3 regions of the Streptomyces sp. NPDC004752 genome follow, and region 3 is predicted to be linked to each of the others. Evidence: riboswitches for the same ligand, from Rfam matches in the RefSeq annotation. Region 3 holds a riboswitch; each other region holds the start of a gene.
The links. A riboswitch is a leader RNA that binds a small molecule or an ion and turns the genes downstream of it on or off. The one in region 3 is predicted to bind cobalamin.
Positions count from the first base shown of each region.

Region 1: another riboswitch for cobalamin. It lies ahead of ACWEKM_RS24310 (cobalamin biosynthesis protein); the one in region 3 lies ahead of metE (5-methyltetrahydropteroyltriglutamate--homocysteine S-methyltransferase).
Region 2: another riboswitch for cobalamin. It lies ahead of ACWEKM_RS14865 (ribonucleoside-diphosphate reductase subunit alpha); the one in region 3 lies ahead of metE (5-methyltetrahydropteroyltriglutamate--homocysteine S-methyltransferase).

Region 1 covers NZ_JBSGBN010000060.1:13,132-17,898, reverse strand. Annotated here, with positions in the region: gene ACWEKM_RS24330 (alpha/beta hydrolase) at 1-631, opposite strand, end outside; gene ACWEKM_RS24325 (class II aldolase/adducin family protein) at 776-1,465, opposite strand; gene ACWEKM_RS24320 (anion permease) at 1,615-2,919, shown strand; gene ACWEKM_RS24315 (hypothetical protein) at 2,992-3,213, shown strand; cobalamin riboswitch at 3,370-3,509, shown strand; gene ACWEKM_RS24310 (cobalamin biosynthesis protein) at 3,611-4,552, shown strand; gene ACWEKM_RS24305 (cobyric acid synthase) at 4,573-4,767, shown strand, end outside.
Region 2 covers NZ_JBSGBN010000029.1:40,763-45,529, reverse strand. Annotated here, with positions in the region: gene ACWEKM_RS14865 (ribonucleoside-diphosphate reductase subunit alpha) at 1-1,494, opposite strand, end outside; cobalamin riboswitch at 1,618-1,789, opposite strand; gene ACWEKM_RS14860 (YbdD/YjiX family protein) at 2,205-2,414, opposite strand; gene ACWEKM_RS14855 (carbon starvation CstA family protein) at 2,386-4,524, opposite strand; gene ACWEKM_RS14850 (GntR family transcriptional regulator) at 4,613-4,767, opposite strand, start outside.
Region 3 covers NZ_JBSGBN010000006.1:13,617-18,383, forward strand. Annotated here, with positions in the region: gene ACWEKM_RS04185 (ABC transporter substrate-binding protein) at 1-989, opposite strand, end outside; gene metE (5-methyltetrahydropteroyltriglutamate--homocysteine S-methyltransferase) at 1,083-3,401, opposite strand; cobalamin riboswitch at 3,557-3,783, opposite strand; gene ACWEKM_RS04195 (DUF6262 family protein) at 4,075-4,590, opposite strand; gene ACWEKM_RS04200 (hypothetical protein) at 4,587-4,767, opposite strand, start outside.

The DNA.
Region 1 (4,767 bases), on a different contig from region 3:
ACTCGGTCTCGCCGAAGTGGTTCAGACCGTCGGGTCGGCGGGGTGCGCCGAGGTCGCCGCGGTAGGCGAGGGCGAGCACCGGAAGGCGCCTGCGGTGCAGGAACTCCATGACGTTCAGCGCCTGTTCGCGGGTGGTGCCCAGACCGTGCACGGCGATCACCCAGATGTCCCGCCGGCCGGGCACGAACCAGGCGGGCAGTGGGCCGAGTTCGCCGGGCACGTCGATGTCCGCGTGGTCTAGGTCGAGGGCGGAGGCCGGGTTGCCGACGTGCACGTTCGGGGTGAGCCAGACCTTGTCACCGGCCCTGAGCGTGCCGTGGGTGACGCCGTGCAGGCGGCGTACGACGGTGTCGGCGGTGCTCCGCACGGACTCCAGGACGGGTCCGACGACGGCGTGCGAGCCGTTGCCCGCGAGGCCGTAGGTGCCGGGGCGCAGCGAGGCCAGGTCGCGGGTGAGGGTGATCTGTCCCGCGGCCGTGGCGTGCACGGTGAGCCGGGGTTCGGTGGGCAGGGGCCGACCGGCCGGCGCCTTGAGCGCGGCGTCGCTGGCCAGCCGCCCGGCGGCCACACTGGCCGCACCGGCTGCCAGGGCCGCGGTGACGGCGGCGGCCGTCACTGTGACAGTGCGCACGCCACCAGTCTCCCGGCGGACCGCGCGGTCGGCCAGCGGGAGCGGGGGTTCTTTGGCCGGTTGCGCAGTTCCCCGCGCCCCTGAAGGGAGTGGATGGATGCCGTTGTGAGTGAGTGCGGGGGTGTCTTTCCGCGTGCCGGGGGGTCAGGGGCGCTGGCCGTAGTCGTGCAGTCGTTCCGCCACCTCCGTCAGCTGGTCCGGGGTCAGGAGGGTGGGGGTGTGGCCCGGTACCGAGGACGCCGTCAGCCACAGACGGCACATCCACTCCAGCTGGGCGGTGCGGTCGTATGCCTGGTCGAGGGTGCCGCCGTAGGTGAGGGTGCCGTGGTTGCGCAGCAGGCAGCCGGAGCGGTCGGCGAGGGCGCGGAGCATGTTCCGGGCCAGTTCCTCGGTGCCGTACGTGGCATACGGTGCGACCCGGACGGGGCCGCCGAGCGCCGCCGACATGTAGTGGATCGAGGGCAGTTCGGAGACGAGCGTCGAGACGGCCGTGGCGTGCACGGCGTGGGTGTGGACAACGGCGCGCGCGTCCGTGGCGCGGTAGACGGCGAGGTGCATGGGCAGTTCGCTGGTGGGCACCAGCGTGCCGAGCACCTGTCGGCCGTCGAGGTCCACACCGGTCACATCGTCCGGCGTGAGCCGGTCGTACGGCACGCCCGAGGGCGTGACCAGCACGGTGTCGCCGATGCGCACCGAGACGTTCCCGGAGGTGCCGACGACCAGTCCGTCGGACACGGTGCGGCGGGCCGCGCCGACCAGTTCCTCCCAGGCGCGCGCCTCCTCGTGCCCCGCGCCCCGTGTCGCCGTCCGCCGCTCCCGCCGCTGTTCCGCCATGCCGTGATCCTGCCGGGTGACCCGGATCTCTTCAACGGGCGGGCACACCCGCCCCGCACGACACCACAAGTCCCCTCATGGTTCATCTTCCGTTCATTCAGGTTTCCTACGTTCAACCGGTCGATGACTTCGAACGATTGCCTGGGTAAATGGAAAACTTCTCGCTGATCCTCGCGATTGTGGTGCTCACCGCACTCGCGTTCGATTTCACGAACGGTTTCCACGACACCGCCAACGCGATGGCCACGACCATCTCGACCGGTGCGCTCAAGCCCAAGGTGGCGGTGGCCCTGTCCGCCACCCTCAACCTGGTGGGCGCCTTCCTCTCCGTGGAGGTCGCCAACACGATCTCCAAAGGTCTCGTCGACGAGAGCGGCATCCGTCCCGAGGTCATCTTCGCCGCCCTGGTGGGGGCGATCCTCTGGAACCTGCTGACCTGGCTGGTGGGCCTGCCCTCCAGTTCCTCGCACGCCCTGATGGGTGGTCTGATCGGCGCCACCCTCGCCTCCGCCGGCGCGGGCGCCGTCCACGGCGACGTGCTCGTCACCAAGGTCCTCATCCCGGCGCTCGCCGCCCCGGTCGTCGCGGGCGTGGCGGCGCTGCTCGCCACCCGCCTGTCGTACCGGCTCGGCGCGCAGGCGGACGGCAGGGCCGCCGAGCGGGGCTACCGGGCCGGCCAGATCGCCTCCGCGGGCCTGGTCTCCCTGGCCCACGGCACCAACGACGCCCAGAAGACGATGGGCATCATCACGCTGGCGCTGATCGCCGGCGGCGCCCTCGCCCCCGGCTCCAACCCTCCCACCTGGGTCATCCTCTCCGCGGGTCTCGCCATTGCGCTCGGCACCTACCTCGGCGGCTGGCGGATCATCCGCACCATGGGCAAGGGCCTGACCGACCTCGGGCCGCAGCAGGGCTTCGCCGCGCAGACCAGCGCCGCGACCGCCATCCTGGCCTCCTCGCACCTCGGCTTCTCCCTCTCCACCACGCATGTCGTCTCCGGTTCCGTGATGGGCGCGGGCCTGGGCCGCAGGGGCGGCGTGGTCCGCTGGTCCACGGCGACCCGGATGTTCGTCGCCTGGGCGCTGACGCTGCCGGCCGCCGCGCTGGCAGGCGCGCTCGCGGAGACCGTCACGGAGCTGGGCGACTGGGGCACCGGGTGCGTGGGCGTCTTCCTGGTCGGCGCGGGCGCCGCGATCTGGAAGGTCTCCCGGCGCGAGGTCGTCGACCACAGCAATGTCAACGACACCGGTGAGCCGACCGCGGCGCCCGCCGCCGCGCCGCCCCCGGGGTCAGGCTCCCCGGCCGCCGACCTGACGGCCACGATCCCGCCCCCGCCGGTCTCCGCGTCCTCGCCCCAGTCGGCCTCCGCGTCTTCGCCCCCGCCGGTGTCTGCAGCCCCGGCCGCCGCCACCGCCGCCGCAGACCAGGCCGCCCCGCCGACCGCCGCCGTCTGACCGTCCACTCCCTCCTCGTCCACTCCCCTCCTGGTCCGCTCCCCTCCCTCCGGTACCCAAGGAAGCATCACCATGAAGATCGACTGGGCGGCCCTCGGCTCCGTCCTCGGCGTCAGTCTCACGGTCACCGTGGCGCTGGTGACCCTCTTCACCCTCGGCGTGGCCGGACTGTCGCACCGCGAACGGGCCGCGGCGCGGGGCGGTTCCGGGGGCCTCGCGCTGACCGCCGCCTGCGCGTGCTTCGCGGCGTGCGCCGCCGCGGTGGGCTACGGCATCCATCTGATCGCCGCCTAAGCGCTCCGCTGGATGTGCCGCGCTGTGCCGTCGGTCGTCTGCGGCACCGTCGTGGCTGGTCGCGCAGTTCCCCGCGCCCCTTCGGGGCGCTGCGTGCGGCCGTGCCGATATGAGCCTCGGCACACTCTCCCCTCGCAGGTCAACGGCAGTTGACGGCCCTTCCGGGGCCATGGTGGACTGCCGGAGCCATGTACGGCGGCACGAGAGGAAGCCGGTGCGAATCCGGCGCGGTCCCGCCACTGTCACCGGGGTAGAACTCCCCGGGAGCCAGGAACTCTCACCGCCGGTCTCGTCGAACCAGGGCGTGGACACCCTGAGTGAGGACATATCGCCATGCTCGGCTGCGGATTGAGATACAGCACCAGGTCGCTTCCCGACCCCACGGCCGGCTGAGCCGGTGCGTGCCGATCGCGTCTTCGCGTACGGCGCCGCCCTCGGCCTCCTCAGTGACCTGCTCGTCGGCGATCCGCGTCGCGGGCATCCGGTCGCCGCGTTCGGGCGTGCGGCCGACGCGGCGGAGCGGGCACTGTGGCGGGACCACCGCGGGTGGGGAGTCGTGCACACCGCCGTGTGCGTCGGTGGCGCCGCGGCCCTCGGGGCCGTGGCCCAGCGGGCCGTACGCGCCTCCCCCGCCGCCTCGGTGGCGCTCACCGGGGCCGTCACCTGGGTGGTAGTGGGCGGGACTTCGCTCGCCCGGGAGGCCCGGGCCGTCGGGCGGGCCCTCCAGGCGGGGGACGTCACGGCGGCCAGGGCGCGGCTGCCGCATCTGTGCGGGCGGGACCCGCAGGCCCTGGACGCCGACGGGATCGCCCGGGCGGTCGTGGAGTCCGTGGCCGAGAACACCTCCGACGCGGTCGTCGGGGCCCTGGTGTGGGGGGCGTTGGGCGGAGTGCCCGGGCTCGTCGGGTTCCGGGCCGTGAACACCCTCGACGCGATGGTCGGGCACCGCTCGCCGCGCCACCGCCGGTTCGGCTGGGCCGCGGCACGGCTCGACGACGTCGCCGGCTGGCCGGGGGCGCGGCTCACCGCCGCCCTCGCCGCCGTCTGCGGGCCCGACGCGCGGGGCGCCGTACGGGCGTGGCGGGCCGACGCCCGCCGGCATCCGAGCCCCAACGCCGGTCCCGTCGAGGCGTCTTTCGCCGGGGCGCTGGGCGTGCGGATGGGCGGGACCCTCTCGTACGGGGGGCGCGTCGAGCACCGGGCCGTGCTCAACGGCGGCGGCCGTGCCGTCACCACCCCGGACATCGAACGCGCCGTACGGCTCTCCCGCCGGGTCGGGCTGCTCGCGCTCGGCGTCGTGGCCGCCGCGCGCCTGGCCGCGCAGGGACACCGGTCATGAGCCGCGAAGGGACTCCGGTCATGAACGGTGGTGGTCTCCTCGTCGCCGGTACCACCTCCGACGCCGGAAAGAGCGTCGTCACCGCCGGGATCTGCCGGTGGCTGGTGCGGCAGGGGGTCAAGGTCGCGCCGTTCAAGGCGCAGAACATGTCCCTGAACTCGTTCGTCACCCGGGAGGGCGCCGAGATCGGGCGGGCCCAGGCCATGCAGGCCCAG
Region 2 (4,767 bases), on a different contig from region 3:
GAAGGTCACGGCGGTGCGGACGGTCTCGTCCAGCCGCTCCCAGTCGATGCCCCCGCCGCTCACGAACGCGCCGAGGTTGACCGAGCCCAGGTTGCAGACCGCGGTCTCGCCGTCGTCGGTGACCTCCAGGATCTCCGTGCAGAGGTTGGAGGAGTGGACGACATGGCCCGGCTCGGCCGTCTGGTTGGCGGTGCGGTTGGCCGCGTCCTTGAAGGTCATCCAGCCGTTGCCGGTCTGCGCGAGGGTGCGCATCATGCGGCCGTAGAGATCACGGGCCGGGATGGTCTTCCTCGCGAGCCCGGCCGCCTCCGCCCCGCGGTAGGCGGCGTCGAACTCCTCGCCCCACAGGTCGACCAGCCCGGGCACGTCCGACGGGGAGAACAGCGACCACCGCTCGTCGGCGTCGACCCGCCGCATGAACTCGTCCGGGATCCAGTGGGCGAGATTGAGGTTGTGCGTACGGCGGGCGTCCTCGCCGGTGTTGTCGCGCAGCTCCAGGAACTCCTCGATGTCCGAGTGCCAGGTCTCCAGATAGACCGCCGCCGCGCCCTTGCGCCGGCCGCCCTGGTTCACGGCGGCCACGGAGGCGTCGAGGGTCTTCAGGAACGGGACGATGCCGTTGGAGTGCCCGTTGGTACCGCGGATCAGCGAACCGCGGGAGCGGATGCGGGAGTAGGCGATGCCGATGCCGCCGGCGTGCTTGGAGAGGCGGGCCACCTGGTGGTAGCGGTCGTAGAGGGAGTCCAGCTCGTCCTTGGGGGAGTCGAGGAGATAGCAGGACGACATCTGCGGGTGGCGGGTGCCGGAGTTGAAGAGCGTGGGGGAGGAGGGCAGGTACTCGAGGCGGCTCATCAGCCGGTAGAGCGCGGCGACTTCGTCCACGGCGTGCCCGGAATCTCCCCCGGCGGCGCCTCCATCGGCGAGGCCGGCGGCCACCCGCAGCATGAAGTGCTGGGGCGTCTCGACGACCTTGCGGGTCAGGGGGTGCCGGAGCAGGTAGCGGCTGTGCAGTGTGCGCAGTCCGAAGTAGCCGAAGCGGTCGTCGGCCGCGGGGTCGATCAGTGCGTCGAGCCGCTCGGCGTGCAGCTCCACGAAGGCGGCGGTGCGGTCGGCGATGAGTCCTTCCCGGTGTCCCACGGCGATCGACCCGGTGAACGAGGTGACGCCCTGTGTGGCGGCCTCGGCGCGGATGGAGCGGGTCAACAGCCGGGCGGCCAGCCGCGAGTAGGCGGGGTCCTCCGAGATCAGGCCGGCGGCCGCCTCGGTGGCCAGCTCCCGCAACTCCGCGGCGACATCGGCGTCGGCCCGCGCGGACCGGCCGCGCAGCGCGGCGGCGGCGACCCGGCCGGGGTCGGCGTCGGGCAGGTCGGCGGTCAGCTCGGTCAGGGTCCGCAGCAGCGCGGCACCGGGACCGTCGGTCTCCACCGGGACCGCGGTCGCCTGGGCGGCTGAAACCGGGTCGGCTGAAGCCGGGTCGGCTGGCGCGATGGTCACGTGGGGCTCTCCCTCGCTCGGCACGGGGCCTTGCGGAGGGCAGGGGGCAGCACACGAGCGCACACGGCGTCGCGCCCACCGGCCCATTCCACGAGGCCCGGACGTCAGGGCACCCGGACCGGACGGTCGGGTGCGCCGTCGGCAGGTCCTCGGACTGAAGCCTGCATGCGGGTATGTGGGCATACGCGCATGAGTACACCGTTGCGGGACAGTTCCGGATTCACACCGGATTCCCCTGCGGCGACAGCGAGCATGAGCATACATCTAGTGTCGGGCCGTCATGACACCCCCAGATGTTGTGTAGTACGTCAACGGATCGCCGTCGCTCGTCGGCTCCGACGGCACGTTGCGGATGCGTGGTTGCCGGTGCGGTGCCCCACGCCCGTTCGGGGCGCTCGTCCACGCCCGCCGGAGCCTTGACGGCCTTCAGGGCGGCCTTCAGGGCGGCCTTCAGGGCGGTCTTCAGGACGACGGCGACCGTCCGCTGCACCATCCCGGCCACCCGGCCCGCGAGCAGCGCCCAGCGACGGAACCAGCGATGGAACCAGCGATGGAACCAGCGGGTGAACGGGCCGCCGACCGGGGCTCGGAAGGTCTGCGGGAGCCGGCCGCCGCGCGGCGCCCCCGTGGCCGGACGGGTCGGGGCGAAGGCGTGGTCGGCTGCGTCGTCGGCCTCGGCGAAGATGTCGTCCCGGTCGCGAACGGCGTGCTCAGCAGCAGCGGAAGCCCTGGCGGGGGTCCGACTCCTGGCGGTCCGTGCGCATCCGCTCGAATTCCCGGCGGGACGGCGGCGCCGCCTCCGGATGCCGCTCCGCCAGCTGCGCGACATAGCGTTCGTAGGCCGACTCGCCCGTCAACTCCCGCACATACCAGCGCAGTCCGCGCAGTCCGCTAGCCACCCGCCGCAGTGCCGGCCGCATGCCGAGCCGCCTCCTTCTCGGTCCGCGTCGGGACCAGCCCGTCCGGGGCGGTGATCTTCGACTCGACGTAGGGCGTCTCGCTCAGGGTGGACAGCGCCGGGCGGCGGATGTGCCGCATGCACACCCGCAACGCGTCCAGGACGACGATCACGACCAGCAGGGCGAGCACCGCGGAGAGGACGCCGTCCACCGTGGAGTTGGTGACCACGGTGTGCATGTCGGCCATGTTCTTGGCGGGCGGCAGCACCTGTCCCGCGTCGATGGCGTCCTGGAACACCTGGCGCTGTTTGAAGAAGCCGACCTTGGGGTCCGAGGAGAACACCTTCTGCCAGCTCGCGGTCAGCGTCACCGTCGTGTCCCAGGCGAGCGGGATCCCGGTGACCCAGGCCCACTTGAGCCGGCCGGACTTCACCAGCAGCGTGGTGCAGACGGCCAGGGCGACCGCCGCCAGCAGCTGGTTGGAGATGCCGAAGATCGGGAACAGCTGGTTGATGCCGCCGAGCGGCTCATGCACGCCGACCCACAGGAAGTAGCCCCACAGCCCGCACACCAGGGCACTGGTGACGACCAGCCCCGGCTTCCAGCCGATGTTCCGGAACGGCCGGTAGAGGTTGCCGAGGGTGTCCTGGAGCATGAAGCGGCCCACCCGGGTGCCCGCGTCCAGCGCCGTCAGGATGAACAGCGCCTCGAACATGATCGCGAAGTGGTACCAGAAGGCGCGCAGACCGCCCCCGGTGACCTTGGCGAAGATCTCCGAGACGCCGACGGCCAGGGTGGGCGCGCCGCCCGTGCGGGACAGCAGGCTGGACTCCTCGACGTTCTTCGCGGCCTGCGCCAGCTCGGCGGGGGAGATGTGGTAGCCCCAACCGCTCACGACCTGCGAGGCGTTCTGCACCGTCGTGCCGATCGCCCCGGAGGGCGCGTTCATCGCGAAGTACAGCCCGGGGTCGATGATGCTCGCCGCCACCAGCGCCATGACCGCCACGGCCGACTCCATCAGCATGGAGCCGTAGCCGATCAGCCGGATCTGCGTCTCCTTCTGGATCATCTTGGGCGTCGTGCCGGAGGAGATCAGCGCGTGGAAGCCGGACAGGGCGCCGCAGGCGATGGTGATGAACACGAACGGGAAGAGCGAGCCCGCGAAGACCGGCCCGTCGCCGCGCGCGGCGAAGTCGGTGACCGCGTCCATCCGCAGCGTCGGCAGGGTGATCACGACCCCCAGCGCGAGCAGCACGATGGTGCCGATCTTCATGAAGGTGGAGAGGTAGTCGCGGGGCGCGAGCAGCGTCCACACGGGCAGGATCGAGGCGATGAAGCCGTATGCCACCAGCCAGACGACCAGCGTCGAGGGTGCCAGGGTGAAGGTGTCCGCCCAGGACGACTCGGCGACCCAGCGCCCGCCCACCAGCGCGAGCAGCAGCAGCGCCACCCCGATCAGCGACACCTCCGTCACCCGGCCCGGCCGCAGCACCCGCAGATAGCAGCCCATGAGCAGGGCGATCGGGATCGTCATGCCGATGGAGAAGGTGCCCCAGGGGGAGGAGGCGAGGGCGTTGACGATGACCAGGGCCAGCACACCGAGCAGGATGATCATGATGGCGAAGGCGGCGAGGAGGGCCGCCGCGCCGCCGAACGGGCCGATCTCCTCGCGGGCCATCTGGCCGAGGGACCTGCCGTCCCTGCGCGTCGAGAAGAACAGCACCACCATGTCCTGGACGGCGCCCGCGAAGACCACCCCGGCGATGATCCAGATGGTGCCGGGCAGATAGCCCATCTGCGCCGCCAGCACCGGTCCGACCAGCGGTCCGGCGCCGGCGATCGCCGCGAAGTGGTGGCCGAGCAGCACCCGTCGGTCGGTGGGGTGGAAGTCGATGCCGTTGTCCAGCCGCTCCGCCGGGGTGGCCCGGGTCCGGTCCAGCTTGAGGACCCTGCGGGCGATGAACGAGGCGTAGAAGCGGTAGGCGATCGCGTACGAGCCGAGGGCGGCCGCCACCATCCAGGCGGCGGAGACCTCCTCGCCCCGGGAGAGCGCGAGCACGGACCAGCCGGTCGCGCCGACGATCGCGACGAGCGTCCAGACGGCGATGGTGCGGACATGCGCGGTACGCATCGCGGAGCCCTCCCGTTCATGCGGTGACGGGAGGAACGTAGAACAGGAACCGGGCTCGCGCCACACCGCATGCGGCACCGCAAGTGGCTTATTCCCGCGGGCGCTTGAGCCGTGCGACGAACTTGTAGCGGTCCCCGCGGTAGACCGACCGCACCCACTCCACCGGGTTGCCGTCCTTGTCCAGCGAGTGCCGGGAGAGCATCAGCATGGGCAGGCCCACGTCCGTGCCGAGCAGGCCCGCCT
Region 3 (4,767 bases):
TCGATGCCATTGGCGAACCAGGGGTCGTCGAGGGGCAGAGGCCCGTTCGCCGGGCGTCCGGCGCCGTCGAGGATCTTGTCGACCATGGCCTGCCGGTCCACGGCGGCGTCCAGGGCCTGGCGGATGACGCGGTCGCCGGTGACCTTGTTCTCCTGAGGAAGGGTGACCGTGCGGAAGTCGTACGTCTTCGCGTCGTACGTCTTCTTCGCCTTGTCGTTCTTGAAGGTGGCGGCGAGGTTGGGCGGCAGGATCGCGCCGTCGAGGTCGCCGGAACGCAGCCGGGTGGCCCGTACGTTGTCGTCCTCGATGACCGCCATGGTCACCTTCTTCACCTTCGGCGCACCGCCCCAGTAGTCGGGGTTTGCCTTGAAGGTGAGCTTCTCGCCCTTGCTCCAGGAGGCGAGCAGGTAGGGGCCGGTGCCGATCGGCTTGGTGTTGAAGGAGCCGGTGTTGGGGTCCTGCTTGCCCGCGACGTGCTCGGGGACGATGGGCAGCACCGTGCGCCCTGCGAAGGGCGCGTAGGGGTACTTGAGGGTGAAGATCACCTTGTCGTCGCCGTCCGCCCGCACGTCCTTGATGGCGTCCAGTTCGCTGCGGTTGGTGTTGTTGGTCTTGGCGTCGAGGATCGTGTCGTATGTGAAGACGACGTCGGCTGAGGTCAGTGGCTCGCCGTCGCTGAACGTCACGCCGTCGCGCAGGGTGTAGGTGTAGGTGAGGCCGTTGGCGGCGACCTCGGGCAGGGCCTTCGCCAGTGCCGGTCTCAGCTTCAGGCCGGCGTCCCGGGCGAGCAGGCCGTCGAAGATCTTCGAGTTGCCGTCCTTGCCGTACCCGAGCAACGGACTGAGCGTGTCCGGCTCGGAGGCCACTCCGATCACGACGGAGTCGGCTGCGTCGCCGCTGCCTGTGCTGCTGCCGGGGGCCGAGCAGGCGGCGACACCCGTGAGTATCGCCGCCGTGGCGGCGGCTGTCCGTATCCGTCGGACCGTCATGGAACTCACACCCTTATTGATGATCTCAAGCTGTTGCATGTTAATTGCAATAAGGGCTACCCGGATCGGTTGGAGAACAGTCCGACGCCGTGATCAGTCTGTGGACAGCTCCCGGCGTACCTCCCGCGCGGCTGCGACCAGGTGCTCGAGGGAATCTCGGACCTCGGGCCAACCACGGGTCTTCAGGCCGCAGTCGGGGTTGACCCACAGGCGTTCGGCGGGAATGGCCTTGAGGCCGGTGCGCAGCAGGTCGGCGGCCTCCTGCGTGCTCGGCACGCGCGGGGAGTGAATGTCGTACACGCCGGGCCCGGCCTCACGCGGATAGCCGTGCGCCGCCAGCTCCCGGGCGACCTGCATGTGCGAGCGGGCCGCTTCCAGGCTGATGACGTCGGCGTCGAGGTCGTCGATGGCCTGGACGATGTCGCCGAACTCGGCGTAGCACATGTGCGTGTGGATCTGGGTGTCTGGCCGCACGCCGGAGGTGGTGAGGCGGAACGCCTCTGTGGCCCAGGCCAGGTAGTCCGGGCGGTCGGCGGTCCGCAGCGGCAGGGTCTCGCGCAGCGCGGGCTCGTCGACCTGGATGACCGACGTCCCGGCCGTCTCCAGGTCATTCACCTCGTCGCGCAGGGCGAGGGCCACCTGGCGGGCGGTCTCGCCCAGGGCCTGGTCGTCGCGGACGAAGGACCAGGCGAGCATGGTGACCGGGCCGGTGAGCATGCCCTTGACGGGGCGGTCGGTGAGGGACTGGGCGTACATCGTCCACCGCACGGTCATCGGCTCGGGGCGGGAGATGTCGCCGGCCAGGATGGGCGGGCGGACGTAGCGGGTGCCGTAGGACTGGACCCAGCCGTGCTGGGTGGCGACGTAGCCGGTGAGCTGCTCGGCGAAGTGCTGGACCATGTCGTTGCGTTCGGCCTCGCCGTGCACGAGGACGTCGAGGCCCGTCTTCTCCTGGAAGGCGATCACCTCCTGGATCTCGGTCCTGATGCGTTCCTCGTAGCCGGCCGTGTCGATCCGGCCCGCGCGCAGGTCGGCGCGGGCGGTGCGCAGTTCGCCGGTCTGCGGGAAGGAACCGATGGTCGTCGTGGGCAGCAATGGCAGCTTCAGGTGGGCGCGTTGGGCGGCAGCGCGTTGTCGGTACGGATAGGAGCGTCGGGCGTCGAACGTGGTGACGGCTGCCGCGCGTGTTCGGACGGCAGGGTCGTGGGTGATCGGTGACCTGGCGCGGGAGGCCAGATCGGCGCGGTTGGCGGCCAGTTCGGCGGCGATGATGTCGGTGCCCTGGGCGAGGCCCCTGGCGAGGGTGACGATCTCGGTTGTCTTCTGCCTCGCGAAGGCCAGCCAGCGCAGGATCTGCGATTCGATGTCCCGGTCGGCGGCCGTGTCGAGCGGGACGTGGAGGAGGGAGCAGGAGGCGGCGACGTCGACCCGGTCGGCCAGGCCGAGCAGAGTGCCGAGCGTGGCGAGGGACGCGGACAGGTCGTTGACCCAGATGTTGCGGCCGTTGACGACTCCGGCGACCAGGCGCTTGCCGGGCAGTCCGCCGACGGCGGCCAGGGCGTCCAGGTTGGCGGCTGCCGGTCCGGTGAAGTCGAGGGCGAGCCCCTCGACGGGGGTCTTGGCCAGCACGGGGAGTGCCTCGCCGAGCCGGTCGAAGTAGGAGGCGACCAGCAGTTTCGGGCGGTCGGCGAGTGCGCCGAGGTCGCGGTAGGTCCGCGCGGCGGCGTTCAGTTCGGCCGGGGTGCGGTCCTGGACTAGGGCGGGCTCGTCGAGCTGGACCCACTCGGCGCCGGCCGCCCGCAGATCAGCGAGCACCTCGGCGTAGACCGGGAGCAGCCGGTCGAGGAGGGTCAGCGGATCGAAGTCGGCGGGCGCGCCGGGGGCGGGCTTGGCGAGCAGCAGGTAGGTGACGGGCCCGACGAGGACGGGCCTGGCTGAAAGGCTCAGCTCCAGGGCTTCCTTCAGCTCATTGACCTGCCGTGTCGAGTCGGCCGCGAACACGGTGTCCGGGCCCAGCTCCGGTACGAGGTAGTGGTAGTTGGTGTCGAACCACTTCGTCATCTCCAGCGGGGCGGTGTCCTGGGTGCCGCGGGCCATGGCGAAGTATCCGTCGAGGGCGTCGGCGTCGACGTCGGCGCGGTGCCGCGCGGGGATCGCGCCGACCATGACGCTGGTGTCGAGGACGTGGTCGTAGTACGAGAAGTCACCGGTCGGGACCTCGTGGACGCCGGCGGCTGCCAGTTGCTGCCAGTTGGCGCGGCGGATGCCGGCGGCCGTTTCCCGGAGGGCATCGGCGCTGACGCGGCCCTTCCAGTAGCCCTCGATCGCCTTCTTCAGTTCCCGGTTCGGTCCCTGGCGGGGGTAACCGTGGACGGTGGCCCGTACTGCCGCGGCTGCGGACTTGGCTGTCACGAAACTCTCCTTCGCGAGCTCTGGACGAGAGCGACCCCGGAGACTGGGGAACGCGAGCGCGAAGGGATGACAGACCGGACGAGCCACGACATGCGTGCCCGCCTGATATGTACGCCGACCCGCCCACGAGGTCACCGGGATCTCCGCGCACGGCGGTCCGCGCGCGGGCAGTGGCAGGTCTTCGGACTCACGGGCACACCTCGTTCTCCAACGAGGCACCTACTGGCCGTCGCTTCCCAGACCCGTCACTTCCGGGCCCAGTGCGTATGACGGCGGTCGTTCCCGCTCACCGCTGCGGGGCAGTCCCGGATTCCCACCGGGTTCCCTCTTACGACGCATCCCGCCTGGCGGACGGGGCGAACCAGCTGCACGGCAAGCGTACACACAGGACCGATCGCACGAGCGACCGACAACTATCCGCCCGTGCATCAGGGGGCGGCATCGCCGTCCGGATCGCTCGCCCACGGCGATGCGGACTTACGCGAGATCGACTGGCTCGACCCTGGCCGAAACCCTTCCACCCCGACAGCACCAGGCGCCGGAGCCACCGTGCACGTGTACGGCTGCCGGACCGAGGCAGCCCGGCAGACCGGGATCCCCTACGCCACAAACGCCCTGCGCGCCATCGATCACTAAGGGTGACGGGGGCGAGCGGGACGCCGCCGCGCTGGCCTCAGCGGGCCTGGTTCAGTGCCCGGGTCAGTTCCCGGTTAGCCGCTCGCGCAGCGTCGAGTTCCTCGGTCCGCTCATCGAGCTGGCCTCTTATGTCGGCCAGGTCTTGTTCGAGCAACGTGATGCGACGTTGAAGCTGGTCGATGTCGGCGGACGAACCGAGGCCGGATTCCTGCCATGCGGTTTCACCGAGGTTCTCGGACAGACGCTTCTCCAACTGCCGGACCCGGACTGCCAGCCGTCTGTTCCGCTCCAGCGCGTTGGTCAGGTCTGCCCGCAGCAAGGCCCGGCTGACGGCCGCGATCCGCCCTTCTTCTGGTGGGACGGCTGCGGCGGTGTGGATGCGTTCGAGGAGGTCGCGGTGCCGGTAGAGGTAGGTGCGGTCCACTCGTGCGACGCGAGCCAGGCCGGAGACCGTGATGTCCTGGTCGCTTCGCAGCAGGACATCGAGGGCTTTGAGAACGCGTTCGCGGCGGCGGGCCGAGTCGGCCCGCCGCCCGTCGGTCATGCTGGTCATCCGGTTCTCTCCGGGCGAAGGTCGGGTAAGGGCTGGCGGACGCGCGGCATCCCCAGGGACACGCCGCGGCTGCGGCGGACCAGTGCGACTGCCTCGCGAATCTGGGCCCGGTCCTCGTCGGTGAGCTCGTCGAGGTCCTGGCGCACCCGCTGAATCAGGCGGCGGACACGGGCAATC